Regions from separate parts of the Nostoc sp. NZL genome, predicted to be linked through region 1. Evidence: riboswitches for the same ligand, from Rfam matches in the RefSeq annotation. Region 1 holds a riboswitch; the other holds the start of a gene.
The links. A riboswitch is a leader RNA that binds a small molecule or an ion and turns the genes downstream of it on or off. The one in region 1 is predicted to bind cyclic di-AMP.
Positions count from the first base shown of each region.

Region 2: it holds a riboswitch for cyclic di-AMP, as region 1 does, so the genes downstream of both, F8R90_RS20650 (universal stress protein) here and F8R90_RS22750 (glycosyltransferase) in region 1, are expected to answer to the same signal.

Region 1 is NZ_WBKL01000158.1:66,429-74,101, forward strand. Features, by position in the region: gene argC (N-acetyl-gamma-glutamyl-phosphate reductase) at 809-1,780, shown strand; gene F8R90_RS22745 (DUF1350 family protein) at 1,869-2,855, opposite strand; cyclic di-AMP (ydaO/yuaA leader) riboswitch at 3,404-3,603, shown strand; gene F8R90_RS22750 (glycosyltransferase) at 3,767-5,038, shown strand; gene F8R90_RS22755 (hypothetical protein) at 5,143-5,340, shown strand; gene F8R90_RS22760 (hypothetical protein) at 5,818-6,459, shown strand; gene F8R90_RS22765 (pentapeptide repeat-containing protein) at 6,470-7,276, shown strand; gene F8R90_RS22770 (CYTH domain-containing protein) at 7,415-7,673, opposite strand, start outside.
Region 2 is NZ_WBKL01000148.1:1,893-9,565, forward strand. Features, by position in the region: gene F8R90_RS20630 (MFS transporter) at 1-1,417, opposite strand, end outside; gene F8R90_RS20635 (high light inducible protein) at 1,954-2,166, shown strand; gene F8R90_RS20640 (high light inducible protein) at 2,209-2,421, shown strand; gene F8R90_RS20645 (ArsB/NhaD family transporter) at 2,831-4,168, opposite strand; gene F8R90_RS20650 (universal stress protein) at 4,282-4,902, opposite strand; cyclic di-AMP (ydaO/yuaA leader) riboswitch at 5,123-5,237, opposite strand; gene F8R90_RS20655 (ABC transporter ATP-binding protein) at 5,276-6,112, opposite strand; gene F8R90_RS20660 (ABC transporter substrate-binding protein) at 6,166-7,608, opposite strand.

The DNA.
Region 1 (7,673 bases):
AAGTTAAGTAAGGAGGAGACACAGTTGCCAACATTGATGGCAGCAACTCTATTTTTTTACTCACTGATGATTTATTCCTCTATCTATTGGGGAAATTTGGACAGCATTGTAAACAGGTTTATGTTCTTTTTTTAGGCACTTACTTAAGTGGTAAGTAGCGAACAAAACCTGAGCTTCATAAATTGTTCCCAGATGGCGCACTTAAATTATCATTGGAGAATATTTTTGTAAAAAATCCCAAATTATGCATCTGCAATCTTTTTGGCAATTTATGCTCTAGCAACTTAAAACAAATACTGTAAACCGCGATTGTACTGATAGCTTGGGAGAGTAAAGTATTGCTAGAGCAATCGCCTGTATTGTCCGGGCGTATTTAGCAGTAGGGAGAGGATAAAGTAGAATTTGAAAACAGATCATCAAAGCGTCGAATGGCACGCTTGTTAAGCTGAAAGCCTTGAATAATAACGGCTTTTGGTAAATCATCTGCTTGTCAAGATTGAGAATACGCCAAGTAGGTTTGATGTTGAAGCGGCACTCATGCAGGCGATCGCAAAAGGTTGAAAGCGATAAAATACTAGTGTAAAACCCAGGTATGGAAAGAAAGCGTGACTCATTACTGTCAAGTCTGCGGAGTTTTTCAGTAGGTAATTATCTAATTAGGACTTACACACAAGAGATCCCCCAACCCCCTTAAAAGGCACAACTATTGCGTGGTAAGTTTGATTTGGGGTGTAAAGTCCTATCTTTAACTTTGATAACTGACAGCTGTTTTAATACACTACTGACATCTCAGGATGCTGAACGCATGATTACTAAACCGAAGATTTTCATTGATGGCGAATCAGGAACCACAGGCTTACAAATTTACTCACGTCTCAATCAACGCGATGATATCGAGTTAGTTAGCATTGAGGCCTCTAAACGTAAGGATGCAAGTGAGCGAGCTAAACTAATCAATGCCGTCGATGTTGTTATTCTCTGTCTACCTGATGATGCAGCCCGCGAAGCTGTTAGCTTAGTAAGTAGTACTACGGTTAAGATCCTTGATGCTAGTAGTGCCCATCGCACGGCTAAGAATTGGGTATATGGCTTTCCTGAACTAAATCCAGGACAACGAGAGAAAATTGCCAGCGCCCAGTTTGTCAGCAATCCAGGATGTTATCCCACAGGATTTTTGGCTTGTATCCGTCCGTTGATTGCCAAGGGACTTTTAAAGAGTAATTTTCCTATCACTGTTAACGCAGTGTCAGGCTACTCTGGTGGCGGCAAGAATCTCATCAAACAATACCATACCTTCCATGAACAGGAAGCTGGAGCAGAGTCGCTTTATCCCTATGGCATCTATGGTTTGCAGTTTGGACATAAGCATGTCAAGGAAATGCATTATTACTCAGAGTTAGCATCGCCGCCGCTATTCGTACCAGCGGTAGGGGATTTTGAGCAAGGGATGCTAGTTCAGGTGCCTTTGCCGCTGGGGACTTTGGATAATCCACCATCAGGTGAGGTTATTCATCAAACAATTGTTAACTACTACCAAAGTGAAAAATTTGTGCAGGTAGCTCCATACCAAGATTCTACTCTGCTACGAGACGGAATATTTTTGGATGCGATTGCAGTGAACGGCACTAATATTGTTCAGGTTTTTGTATTCGCAAATGACACTACCAAAGAAGCGTTGCTAGTTGCTCGTCTTGATAACTTGGGCAAAGGTGCATCGGGAGCCGCAATCCAAAACTTAAACATCATGCTGGGCTTTCCAGAAGAGTTGGGATTGTTATGAAAGGCTCAGATTCCCGACTTTTTTAACAAGTCGGGAATATTGGTTAATAACTTCTGATTTTTGGACTTTCAGCAACTTTTGTTGATTTCTATTTCAGTTTCTCAAACAATTGAATTACATGATGCTCAAAGCCTCTATTTCGCTCTTGAACTGATTCAATTAAAGGTTTATCAAAAAGATTAATCACATACTTGCCTAGTTGAATTCCTAAAGGTTTTAAATGTCCACCCTCTAAAGTTTGTAGAAATTCTTGGGGTGGTTTTTTTAGAATATTAGTAAACCATTCACAGGTTAATTTAGCAATATTATCTGACTTAAAACAAACTAAACCCATGATATTAAATAGCCCACTATCCTTGATTAAGTTATGGGTTTCTTCAACGGTTGGTTTCACACCCCAACCAAGTTTATCGATGATATCCGCTAAAAATTGAGGACGAATTGCGCTCCCTGTATCAGCAATAGCAGGTGCTAATAGGATAGAAACCTGCCCCTTAATGAAGACACTGTTAATTTTTATTTCCTGACCTACATAAGTGTAAATTAGTTTCCGAACTTCTACAATTTTTTGTTTAAGCTCATCATACAGAATGTTAATATCTGCAATGACACTTTTTATCTGTGACTCATCCGAAGTATGAGATAGCAGGTTGCGAATAAACTTTTCTCTATCTTGAGGCTCTGGAGGTAAAGCAGTAAATCCTTCTAACAGGGAGATATATTTACAGCCAAGGCTATGTCCAATCCAAGAAAAGTTTTTATCATCTAGATAGGCTTCATAATCATATCCCTCAACACTTGCCATCCTCACAAGCTCTGGTAGAATTTCATACTGCTCCCTCATGAGAAAACCAGCTTCTACATAATGGTTAAAACTAAAATTAAATGGCAGAAGAATAATTGTATATCCCTGCTCAAATAGGCATTGAAGTAGATAGCGATAAAAAAGCATGGGGCCAAATGTACCAAAAAAAGCCCCTGCAATAAATTGAATTACTCCTTTAGGCTGTGGATGCAGAGCAACCCAACTGTGAGAAACGGGTTTAAATCTCAGCTTGATATTTGTATTTACCATGACTTAGCAATGAGTGTATCTCATTTTGGTAGGTGTATACTTTACCTCCAAATTGAAGCTGCTGCTTTTCGGATTCTTTAAAAGTTTTTTTGGATAACTGAGATGCTCGCCCTCGTAACATAGTAAACGCAGTTGGCTCTCAAAGCATTTATGAAAGGTAGTGGAGAGTAGGAAATAATGTAGTTCAATAGTGAAATTGAATTGGCGTAAAACTTCTAATGGACTCTTTGATATTTCGGCAATTTCTTTAGAGAGAGTAATATTTTAGACAAATAAAAAACATATTAAATTCAATCAAGCTCGTAGTTAGTATATTTATACACTTAAAAACATGAAAAATATTTAATTCCCAGAAGCTAAATAAAATGTAGCGGTCAATATCAGTAAGCTTCTTGTTGAGAGCATATTAAAAGCTCAAATTTTCTTCTAAAGTCTGATTCGTGAAAGCTAGATGCAAAGGGCATTTAGGTGATTTCAATCACACTTTTTTTGTTCATACTCTTGACATGGTTGATGATGACAGGTTATAAACCTTGAAGAAAAATAAATCAGTCTGCCTAATCCACTATATTCCCTGAAAAGTTTTGTGAGTAAGGGTAAACCGGAGCGGAGGAACCAAGTTTGGGGCGTATTTTGAAGAAAGTTAGCAGTTAATAAATTCATAACTCCTAACTCATAACTTTCTTAAGAAGGACATCTCTCAGTCCTAGCCCGTCAGCTAACTTCGTCGGCATTGAGAAGAGACTGAACGAGCAGCATTCTTAACAAGTAATGCCATGTTCTCGTCAGTGTCCTTTGGCTGGTAACTTTGCGGTTTGTTGTGCCTGCCCTCGACGTTGAAAGAAAGGATAATATTATCTTGATTTCTGGCGTTTGAGGCAGGATTAATTGCCTTGAGGTGAAAATCAGCTATGTTCCAGAATAAGAAACATCGCATTGCCCTAATTTCTGTTGATGGTGACCCGGCGGTTGAAATTGGTCAAGAAGAGGCTGGAGGTCAAAATGTCTATGTGCGTCAAGTAGGTTATGCCTTAGCAAAGCTTGGTTGGCAAGTGGATATGTTCACTCGTCGTAGTAGTCCTGAACAAGCTGCCTACATTCAACATAGCCCAAACTGTCGTACTATTCGGTTAAAAGCGGGCCCAGCTAAGTTTATTGGGCGAGATAACTTGTTCGACCATTTACCTGAATTCATCGAAGAATTCCAGCAATTCCAGTTGCGCCAAGGGTTTCATTACTCCTTAATTCATACCAACTACTGGTTATCATCTTGGGTCGGCATGGAATTGAAAAAGCAGCAACCACTGATTCAGGTACATACTTACCACTCTTTAGGAGCGGTTAAATACAGAAGTATTGGTGATGTTCCCGTAATTGCTACCCAGCGATTAGCTGTAGAAAAAGCCTGCTTGGAAACTGTAGACTGTGTGGTTGCAACTAGTCCGCAAGAGCAAAAACATATGCGGTTACTCGTTTCCAGTAAAGGAAACATTGAAATGATTCCCTGTGGCACTGATACTGATAAATTTGGAGAAATTCAGCGGTCTGCGGCGCGGGAAAAGTTGGGAATTGCACCAGATGCCAAAATGGTTCTCTACGTTGGTCGCTTTGACCGCCGCAAAGGTATTGAAACCTTGGTACGAGCTATTGCCAAATCTAGTTTAAGAGGTGAAGCTAATCTCCAGCTAGTGATTGGGGGTGGTAGCCGTCCAGGTCAGAGTGATGGAATAGAACGCGATCGCATTGCTAGCATTGTTACTGAACTCGGATTAGAAAATTGTACAACCTTTGCTGGTCGCTTAGATGAAACTGTCCTCCCCTTCTACTACGCCGCCGCTGATGTCTGCGTAGTGCCTAGTCACTATGAACCTTTTGGTTTAGTTGCCATTGAGGCAATGGCTAGTAAGACTCCTGTCGTCGCTAGTAATGTTGGTGGGCTACAGTTTACTGTTGTACCAGAAGTCACAGGGTTACTTGCGCCCCCCAAAGATGAAGTAGCTTTTGCTGCTGCCATAGACCGCATTCTCATCAACCCAGCTTGGCGAGACCAGTTAGGTGAAGCGGCTCGACAACGGACAGAAATTGCCTTTAGTTGGTATAGTGTAGGATTCCGACTGACTCAACTTTACACTCGTCTGCTGGCTCCAACTGCACCTAATACCCGAACTCGGATTGCAGCTTAATTTTTCCAGCTTTGAACGCGGAACTAATATCATCAGAGCGGTTTTGCCGTGCCCAAATAGTCAAACACAAACTACTCAACCTAGTTAATTAGGCAGTCAGAATTATGCTGAATATCGGAGATTATGCTTTGCATCAAATAACAGGGCAAGTTGGTCAAGTTTGTGGTTATGGACATCAAGTAATGGATGGAGTTTACATAACCACCCTCAAAGTCAGAGTGAGCAAGCATAAAGGAACTCGTCATCAAAGCAGATTTGTCGAGGATGCTTACTCCACTTGGGTACTCACAAACGCAGGATAAACTAATAGATTTATTTTTCTGCGTTTATATAGAAAAACAAATCTAATAGTCCACCACACCAACTTTTATGAGTGAATAAGTTCGTAGTCAGGACTTTAGTCCTTGATTTGAGACTACAAACCAAGCATAAAGTACTAGTTGATTGGCTGCGATTTTAGCAGCATTTTGAAGATAGCGGGGAAAGTTCACTGAACTTTCCCCGCTTCAATTTGGCTAAAGAGTTTTTTTGAAACATCAAATTTATCAGTAAATCAAGACCAGTTAGCCATTGCAGGCAGCGATTTGTGTGTAATAAAGCTTGTACAATTGTCAAGGCGGTTTTTACTGCCAGAATACTTCTCAGGTGTAAAATTTATCGACAGCAAAATTGTTCTACTTTGTGTTTTTCCATCCTTCACTTGTGGCTAAAATACCCCAAGTTAGGCGCTCATATCTTGCAATAGATAACTTTTACCCTTATGACTGGAGAGCAAAATCTTGGGAATAGAACTACGCAGTTTCGTATTTCTCGACAGCCTGCAACCTCAACATGCAGCATATATGGGAACAGTAGCCCAAGGCTTCTTACCATTACCAGGAGATACATCACTGTGGATTGAAATCTCTCCTGGTATCGAAATTAATAAAATTACGGATGTAGCTCTGAAAGCTGCCTCTGTTCGTCCGGGAGTACAGGTAGTTGAACGACTGTACGGACTATTGGAAGTTCATTCTAGCTCCCAAGGTGAAACGCGAGCTGCTGGGCAAGCAATTTTGGCTGCATTGGGAGTCCGAAAAGACGAATGTCTCAAACCGCGTGTTGTTTCTAGCCAAATTATCCGCAATATCGATGCTTACCAAACACAACTTATTAATCGCACGCGACGGGGACAGCTATTACTAGCAGGGCAAACGCTGTATGTATTAGAAGTGGAACCTGCTGCTTACGCCGCACTAGCTGCGAATGAAGCTGAGAAAGCGGCATCAATCAACATTCTTGAGGTTCAAGCTGTAGGTAGTTTTGGACGGCTTTACTTAGGTGGACATGAAAGAGATATTCTAGCAGGTGCGGCGGGAGCTTTAACGGCGATTGAAAGTGTAGCTGGTCGGGCAAATCCTTTGGGTATGCGTCAGGAGTAAAGGAAAGAAAATGGCAAATCGAGAGCATCTAGCTTTACTGAAAGCAGGTGCAGTTACATGGATTGAGTGGAGAAAGAAAAATCCCCAGATTGAACCAGACCTCAGCGCTGCAAACCTCCAAGGAGATAACCTCAGAGGCGCAAACCTCCAGGGGGTAAACTTGAACAAGGTGGATTTAGGTAATGCTTTACTCGTGCGGGCAAACCTTAGTGGTGCCGACCTCAGTAGTGCCAATCTCTACAAAGCCTTTCTTGTTGAAGCTAACTTGAGTGATGCTAACTTCAGTGTTGCTAACTTGAGTGGTGCTATACTTACGCAGGCAGATTTGAGTCATGCCAATTTCATTGGAGCCGACTTGAGTAACGCGAATCTTAGAGGCGCTGCGATCGCTCATGCTAATCTAATTGGGACTGACTTAAGAGGCGCTAACTTGAGAGATGCCGATTTAGGTGCAGCGAAGCTAATACGAACTAATCTTTCTTTTGCCAACCTCATTGAAGCTAACTTGATTGCGGCTGACCTCAGCGAGGCGAGTTTGTACGAGGCGGAAGTTTTGGGGGCTTATCTTTACAAAACTGACTTATACAAAGCTAATCTAAACAAGGCTCACCTAAGTGGTGCTTACCTGCTGCAAGCTAACCTAAATGAAGCTGATTTGAGTCAAGCTGACTTGAGTTGGACTAACCTTAGAGGCGCGAATTTGGCAGGGGCGAATCTCAGAGGAGCTAACCTTAGAGGAGCCGACCTTAGGGGAGCTAACCTCAGCGGCGTAAATCTTCAGGAGGCAATTATGCCTGACGCTTCAAGGCACAATTAATTAACAAGAAAAAGTAATTGACGTTTACATTCATTTTCTGAGCTTAAACTTGTTTGTAATGCAAAATCACCCGGCACCGCTGAGTTAATTAGCTTAATTAAGCTTGAATGAATTGGAATGCTCCCTATATTTTGGCAATTACCATTGTGAAAAAGGATGTTTTACTAAATTGCTGTTGAAATATCTGAAGTCATCTGAAACTTCTTGTCCAATCCAACTTGGTAGTTCAATTTCTTGATTTTCATCACTGAGTTCAACTTCTGCTAATATTAATCCTTTATTAACACCATCAAACTCATCTATTTCCCAAATCAAGCCACCCGACTCTATTTTATATCTGATTTTTTCTATAAAGGGACGTTCACATAATGTTTCAAGTATTTCTTGAGCATCTTTA
Region 2 (7,673 bases), on a different contig from region 1:
CTTGGGTAAGTAGTCCCCGTTGTTGCAAGATATTGACAAAATCGTTACGAGATAGTCGTTCTAATTCCCTGCGGACGATTCCAGGATCAGCTGCTGGGTCGTAAATGACATCACGAAATTCCTGGGCGATTTTTTCTTGACTCAGTTGCCAAGCATAAGTGTTGTGCAGGTAGTTTTCGACATCAGCCCGAATTGGGCTATAGGGTTCTGATGGTGTTGGCAAACCTAGCTTATCTGCTTGTTGGGTGACTTTTTCTTTGGCGGTGGTGAGGCTACGCAAGATTTTTTCCACATCCAAATCAGACAAATCTGTACGTCCCAACACAATGCCGGTTAAGGCGGATAGTCCTTGCTGGAGTGTACTTTGAATGGGCCCTGGAACCGCCTTTTGGTCAGCTTCTTTAGAGTCACGCATTTCTGCTACTAATCGATCCAGTTTGGCGTTGAGTTCATCTGTCTTGCTTTGTCCTGGTGGAAGTGATTTCAGATAATCCATTAACTCACCCATGCGGTCTTGGGTGGGTGGTTGCTGGCTCACTACCTGTTGCCAAACTTTGTACAACGTATCAGCAATCCGGTTAACGTCTTTTTTAGAAAGGTCGGTGCGACTGCTGACTAACTCGATAAACTTTTGGCGGTCGATGTTGCGGATATCTGGAGTCCCTGCGATCGCTTTTAATTGCGGATCGTTGAGTAAATTTTCAAAATCACTCCGAATCTTTGACACATCTAGTTCTGGAGGACGCAGCTTGTCTAAGTAATCCTCTATGTTCTCTCGGATACTCACAGGGTCGATGGCGCTGCCTAATTCCCGGCGGACAGCGGCGGCGGCGGCTTCAGCTGTCGCTACCACTTGGCTATTTACAGCCTTTGCGCCCAGTGCGGCGGTAGCTGTACCCATAATCGCTTGAAAACCGGAAGTTGCCGTATTGACGACTGAGCCAATTAAGGAACCCACGGTGGTGGAACTTACCCAGACAAGGAGCAAAAAGTAAGCGCCCCAAATCACCAAACCGAGAATCGCCCCCAATGCTGGGTCTAAGATTACAAGGCTTAATTTGACCGCGAGAAAAGAAGCGATTAATAAGGCGATCGTCACAGTGACTAATGTCCAAATCCCCACTGCGGTGCCAATTTTGCGAATGTTACCGCCCAAACTTCCGGCTTCCCCAGTATCTGAATCCGAGTCAGATGAGTGCCCCAGGTAGGAAATACCGGCTGCAAGGGAGAGATTAGTTAAAACTAATTGGAAAGCAAAGGCTAGGATCACGCCGGAGATTAAAGCCACAAAAAAGCGCGGCCCGGAAGTGAGAACCGATGCCTGTGCTGGCGTGACATTTGAGGGATCTACTGGAATCTGTGCCACCCACAATAGTGGTTTGTAGAGTCCCAGCATGATTTCCGTACTTTGGAACATTGTATTTCCTTCTACTTAAGTTTAAATTTGGGGAATTAAGAATTTCTTGAGAAGCAACTCTTAGTATTTATGTTTGTACCTATGGCATTACCTAACTCTTTAGCTCAGAATCCTGGAATTTAGCTGTCTAAAGCATCTCTCCAAAGATTGAAAAGTGTATCCAGCGGAAGATATAACTTTTATTATCTCTCGGTGGAAATCTTAATCAAATTGCCACCTACTATTAATTATGTATGGCTAGTTTTTAATTTTTAATTGCTTATTTATAGCGATTGATTCTGTTTAAATTATAGTTTCTCACGAAACCTTTACATTTTTTTACATATCAATTTTTGCTCACCCTCCCAAGGTGGATTTGTCTACAACAAGATGTTTCTATTAATCGTCCATAAGAAGTGCCTGCGGTTTGTGCCTACAGGCAGAAAGCAGTCTAGTTATAAACAGGTACATTAAAGTTAACAAATGAATTGTTGAGAACAAAACAAAGGCTACTAGAAACTAAACACCTAAAAATCTACTAGATTTTGGAGAAAAAAATGGCAACTCAAGAAACTCGTTCTTCTACTGATTTACCACCTGTTGCACCAGAATACAACGGCATAGATCGCAATGCATTTCTATTTGGTTGGACACCTCAAGCCGAAATTTGGAATGGTCGCTTGGCAGCAATTGGCTTTCTTGCCTATTTGCTTTGGGATTTAGCCGGTTATAGCGTCTTGCGCGATGTTTTACATCTGATTAGCTACTAGAAACTAAACACCTAAAAATCTACTAGATTTTGGAGAAAAAAAATGGCAACTCAAGAAACTCGTTCTTCTACTGATTTACAACCTGTTGCTAAAGCTTACAACGGCGTAGATCGTAATGCATTCCTATTTGGTTGGACACCTCAAGCCGAACTTTGGAATGGTCGCTTGGCAGCAATTGGTTTTCTAGCCTATTTACTTTGGGATTTAGCTGGTTATAGCGTCTTAAGGGACGTACTACACCTAATTAGATATTAGCAATAGCTCAGGATTGATAAGTAAGGGAGTATAAATAAATACTCTAACCCTAAACCCGGCTTCTCACTAAAAGTCGGGGATTTATCTCCTGAGCATTTTATCTTTAATTAGGTTGACCAAATAATTACTAATTCATAATTGAAGAGAGTACAAGCCGTTACAATAATCTTTGATTTGGTTGTTTGCAAGGCCTTTGCGAACTAGCTAGCATTACGCTATGAGTGATAAATTCAGAAGCTAACACCGATAGCGCAGCGTTAGGAAGTCCGCGAACGTATTTTACGAATTACGTTCGCGCAACCGTAGCGAGTCTGCGTACCCCTGTGGGGAAGCAAGCTACGCGTAGCGTGTTGTAGAGAGCATAATTATCAATAATATGAATTACTGAATTACTTTGACCCTTCTCTATCTAGAGCAAAAAGCGAACTAACACGTACAAAGCCGAAGCTACAAGTTGCAATACCATCACTGGGATACCGTAGTGTAGAAAAGTTTTAAATGATATACGGCGTCCATGCTGCTCAGAAATACCGGCGGCTACGATGTTAGATGATGCTCCTACTAGTGTGCCATTACCTCCCAAAGTTGCACCAAACATCATCGCATAAAACAGAGGTAATACTTCTGGCGGAAACTGCCCTTGAAAGTCTTGTGCTAAAACTTCGGCAGGTGCTAATCCGACAGTAACAATATATTGTTTGAGTAATGGCACCATCCCCACCACTAAAGGAATATTGGGCACTACGCTTGATAATATCCCCACAAAAAATAATAAAAATAGGGAACCCAGCACAATATTTTTTCCTAAAATCGCTGCCAATACTCCTGATAAACCATTAATTACACCTGTTTTTTCTAACCCTCCAATTAGCACAAAAATACTCATAAAAAATATCAATGTACTCCAGTCTACATCCCGCAGAATGTTGTTAACTGAATCGATTTTACTATGGTGGGATAAAAGCAAAGCTAAAGCTGCTCCTAACAAAGCTGCGGCAGCAGGTGAGATCGGAACTGGTAGAGATTCTCCGATGACAAAAAATAGCAGGACGAAAAATACTATAACTGCACCGACGCTTAAAGCTCGTGGATGATTGATTTGTGGATGTGGTAGTTCCTCAAGATTATCTAACTGTGTATTCCAAATTTTTCGGAATAAAAATGGTAGTGTTGCAATCACTATGACAATGGCAATTACTCCCCCTAAACTCAACTTCAATAAATAATCTGTAAAGCTAATATTCACAGCATCGCCAACAATAAATGTAGCTGGATCTCCAACTAAAGTCAGCAATCCCGCACTATTAGCAACAAATACCATTAAAATCAACAAGGGTACGAAATTTATCCCAACTTCCTGAGCCATTGGGGGAATTAAAGGTGCTAGCAACATTACTGTTGTGGCATTTGGCAAAACTGCACAGATGGGTGTAACGATAGCCACAATACCAAGTAATAGACGCTTGCCTTGTCCTTTAGCTATGAGTACTATTTGAGTAGCTAAATAATCAAATATTTTTGTAGGCTCAAAAGCCCGCACTAAGACCATAACTCCAAAGAATAAACCGAGTGTTCCATGACTGTTGCCGATATAACCAACAGCTTCTTCTAAAGTCATGACGTTGGTAAAAACTAATAACAATGCTCCCAACAATGCCGCAATGGTGAGATGTACCCATTCCGTCATTACTAAAACAATGACGCTTATAAATGTAATTACGCTGAGGATTGCTTGCCAGTTTTCCACACCTTACCTCTCGAAGTTTAATTGGTTGCATAGTAGCGAAAAAAGTCACCTAGTTGTAGGTGACTTATCTATCATTACAATTGGATAAAAATTACTGAAATTCTGAACAGTGATTATTCATCAATACAACTGGGAATACCCAAAACGGCGCAGGGAAAATTAGAACCTAGTGCCTCAATCATCGGATGATTAACAGAGTTGCAACCTAAAAACAGAATATCGGCAGTTTCTGATTCAACAACTTTGGTAAGTTCTGTGTAAATGCAGCCAAACCGCAAATGAGATTTGAAGCAACCCTGCCATTCTTCAGCCAGACTTCGGGCTTGCCAGAGAATTATATCTGCTTGTTGTAGGGGAGTTACTACTGTCTGCAATTGGGGTTGACTTAATACCAGTGTGGCAGATTTTGATACTTCATTAACTTGGCATTCCAATGAAGGCTGTTGTTGTGGAAAGCTCAAGATATTTGGATACTGGCTGCTTTGATTGTCTTCTAGCACATAAACGGCTTGAACTGTGACTTCTGCATTGGTGGCTAAACGCGTTTGATGGGCAATCCAGAAAGCAATATCTAGCGCCGTATGACTGTTAGGAGATGCGTCATAGGCAACAATTAAATTAACTGCTTTTGCTTTTTGAGGTTTTTTAGAAAAAGGTTTTTTTGGTTCTGGCAACAGTACCATTTGTTCAATTAAGTCATCTCGGCCTGTGGCACTTTGCAGACGTGCTAACATTGGCTTAATTTGCACAGTTTTACTTCTCCCAATGAAATTAATTAGTAATGAGAAGCAGGGCGATTAATTTGAGATTTTGGACTTTCCTGCAGAACGCTACGCGAACGGCTACACTCAGTCAAAAGATTTTGGATTTTAGATTGAGTGATGATAACCAAAAGTTCAAATCTTAAATCAGTCAAGGAAACCCCAATAATAACTGTATTACAGCCAAAGTCTTGGGGGTTCCTTCCATTGCCTACGGAGTTAGCTGACGGGCTAAGACTGGAAGGTGTCTCTCGTAAGATTAGCCCCAAACATTGGTTCCTCCGTTCCAAATTCAGCTTTCATGAATTTGAATTAGGCTACCCACTAAAAAAAATGATAATCTAATTTACTCGTCTTGGGCAAAATATCGGTCAAGGAAATTTAGGGCGTGGTTGCGGAGTTCAAAATATTCTTTTGAGTTTCGCATGGCGGCGCGATCGCGTGGATGCTCAAAAGGAACTTTTAAAATCTCTCCTATACTAGCAGATGGGCCATTGGTCATCAAGACGATGCGATCGGACATATAAATTGCTTCATCTACATCGTGGGTAATCATCATCACTGCTTGACGATTATTTTCCCAAATATCCAATACCTGCCGTTGTAATTTGCCACGAGTTAGCGCATCTAGTGCCCCAAAAGGTTCATCCATCAGCAACATTTTAGGACGAATTGCTAAAGCTCTGGCAATACCTACTCGTTGTTTCATACCTCCAGAGATTTCATCGGGATATTTGTCAGCCGCCGCCGTCAAGTTTACCATTGCCAAGTGTTGATTTACAATGCTGATTTTTTCAGCCCGATTAGCATTTTTTAGCACTTCATCCACAGCTAACCGGATATTTTCTCGCACGGTTAACCAAGGCAACAGCGAATAGTTCTGAAATACCATCATCCGCTCGGCTCCTGGCTGACGAATCTCTTTCCCATCTAGCCGGACTGAGCCGGAAGTGGCTTTTTCTAAACCAGCTACTATCTTTAGTAGGGTTGATTTTCCACAACCAGAGTGACCAATTACAGAAATATATTCATCTTCACCAATCGTCAGATTAACTCCATCTAAAACGACAAAGTTATCTTTATCAGGTGTCGGATAAGACTTGACTAAATTTTCAATTTCTAAAAACCCAGTGCGGGGCATAACTTCGGTCTGTGTATTAATAGGTAATGAGGTATATTCCATCATCGAAACGCTCCAGAAATAATTTAGTCATCAGTCAATATTTGAACTTAGATTTAAGACATGAAAAAGTTAGTGGGAGCATTAGCCCTGATGGCAAAACTATTCAGATAACCCACCGGATCGCTGGGGTCGAAGCCTTTCTTATCTATAAATACTTCTGGTGGTTCGACCTTGTAATCATCCTTGGGACACTCGATGCCCATTTCAGACGCTATCTCCCGATATAAATCTGTTCTCCAACCAAGTTCTGCTAGTTCTTCGGCATTTTTGGGGAATTCTTTAATTTGTCCCCACCGCGCTGCTTGTGTCATCAACCAGATACTTCTTGATCTCCATAAAAATGTTGAGTGTTCTGCTGGCTGTTTGGGAAGGTTGTCAGGAATATCGAAGAAAATCGTGGTGTCAGCGGCTTTGATGGTGCGGTCTTTGCCATCAAAGCCGCCATAGTTGTAGTTGCCGAGAATTCCCGGACTTGTAAACTTCGCAATTGGCGCATCTTTCTTGTTAGGTCTAGCACCTGTAAAGGAACGGTCTGTTATTAGTTCGGCTACTTCTTGGCGATTTTCTACTTTGCTGCAATACTGACAGGCTTCAATCATCGCCTTGACTAAAGAACGATAGGTTTTGGGATATTTGTCGATGAAAGATTCCATCACCCCCAAAAGTCGATCTGGGTGTCCCAACCAGACTTCTTTACCTTGTGCAAAGGTAAAACCGATGTTTTCATTACCTGTTATTGCCCGTGTATTCCAGGGTTCTGCAACCATGTAAGCTTGCATTGCACCAATCCGCACGTTTGTTACCATTTGGGGTGGCGGAACGATGATGACGCGAAACTCTTTAAGCGGATCAACACCTGCGGCGGCGGATAAGTAACGGATAAAGTATTCGTAAATGGAGGAACTTAATACTACTGCCCAAACTCTGTTTTCTGGCGGTTGCTTGTCAAAGTAGCCTCGGAAATCGCGCCCAAAGGCTTCTAAAGCACCATCGCCATATTTTTCTTGATACTCATACCACGGACGCAGCCCAAAATCCCACATGGCTTTGTTCATTGTCATGGCGTTACCGTGGCGGTGAATGGTCATGGCTGCACACAAAGGGGCGTGGCGTGCGCCTTCGGCACCAATTCTGGCGTTGGTAACTGCACCAGATACAACGGGTGAAGCATCCAAGCGACCAAAAATTAAACCGTCGCGGGAAGTAGCCCAACTGGCTTCGCGGTTGAGTGTAACGTTCAAACCATACTTGTGGAAGAAGCCTTTTTTCCAGGCGATCGCAAATGGTGCACAATCATTAACGGGAACGTAACCAACTGTAAGATCGGCTTTTTCTAGGTCGCCGCTTTTAACTACTGGTTGTACAGCTAAGGCTTCTTCTGTCAATCCTTTGGCTGATCTATCTCCTGAAATCCCACAGGAGGAAAGCGCCATTCCCGCTGTTGTTGCTCCTATTCCCTTGATAATATCTCGTCGAGTCCAGTTAATATCACCCATTTTTGTAGCTCCATTGGTGATTAATTGCTCATGCTACAAGCGCAGAGTCATGTTACATCTTGCTG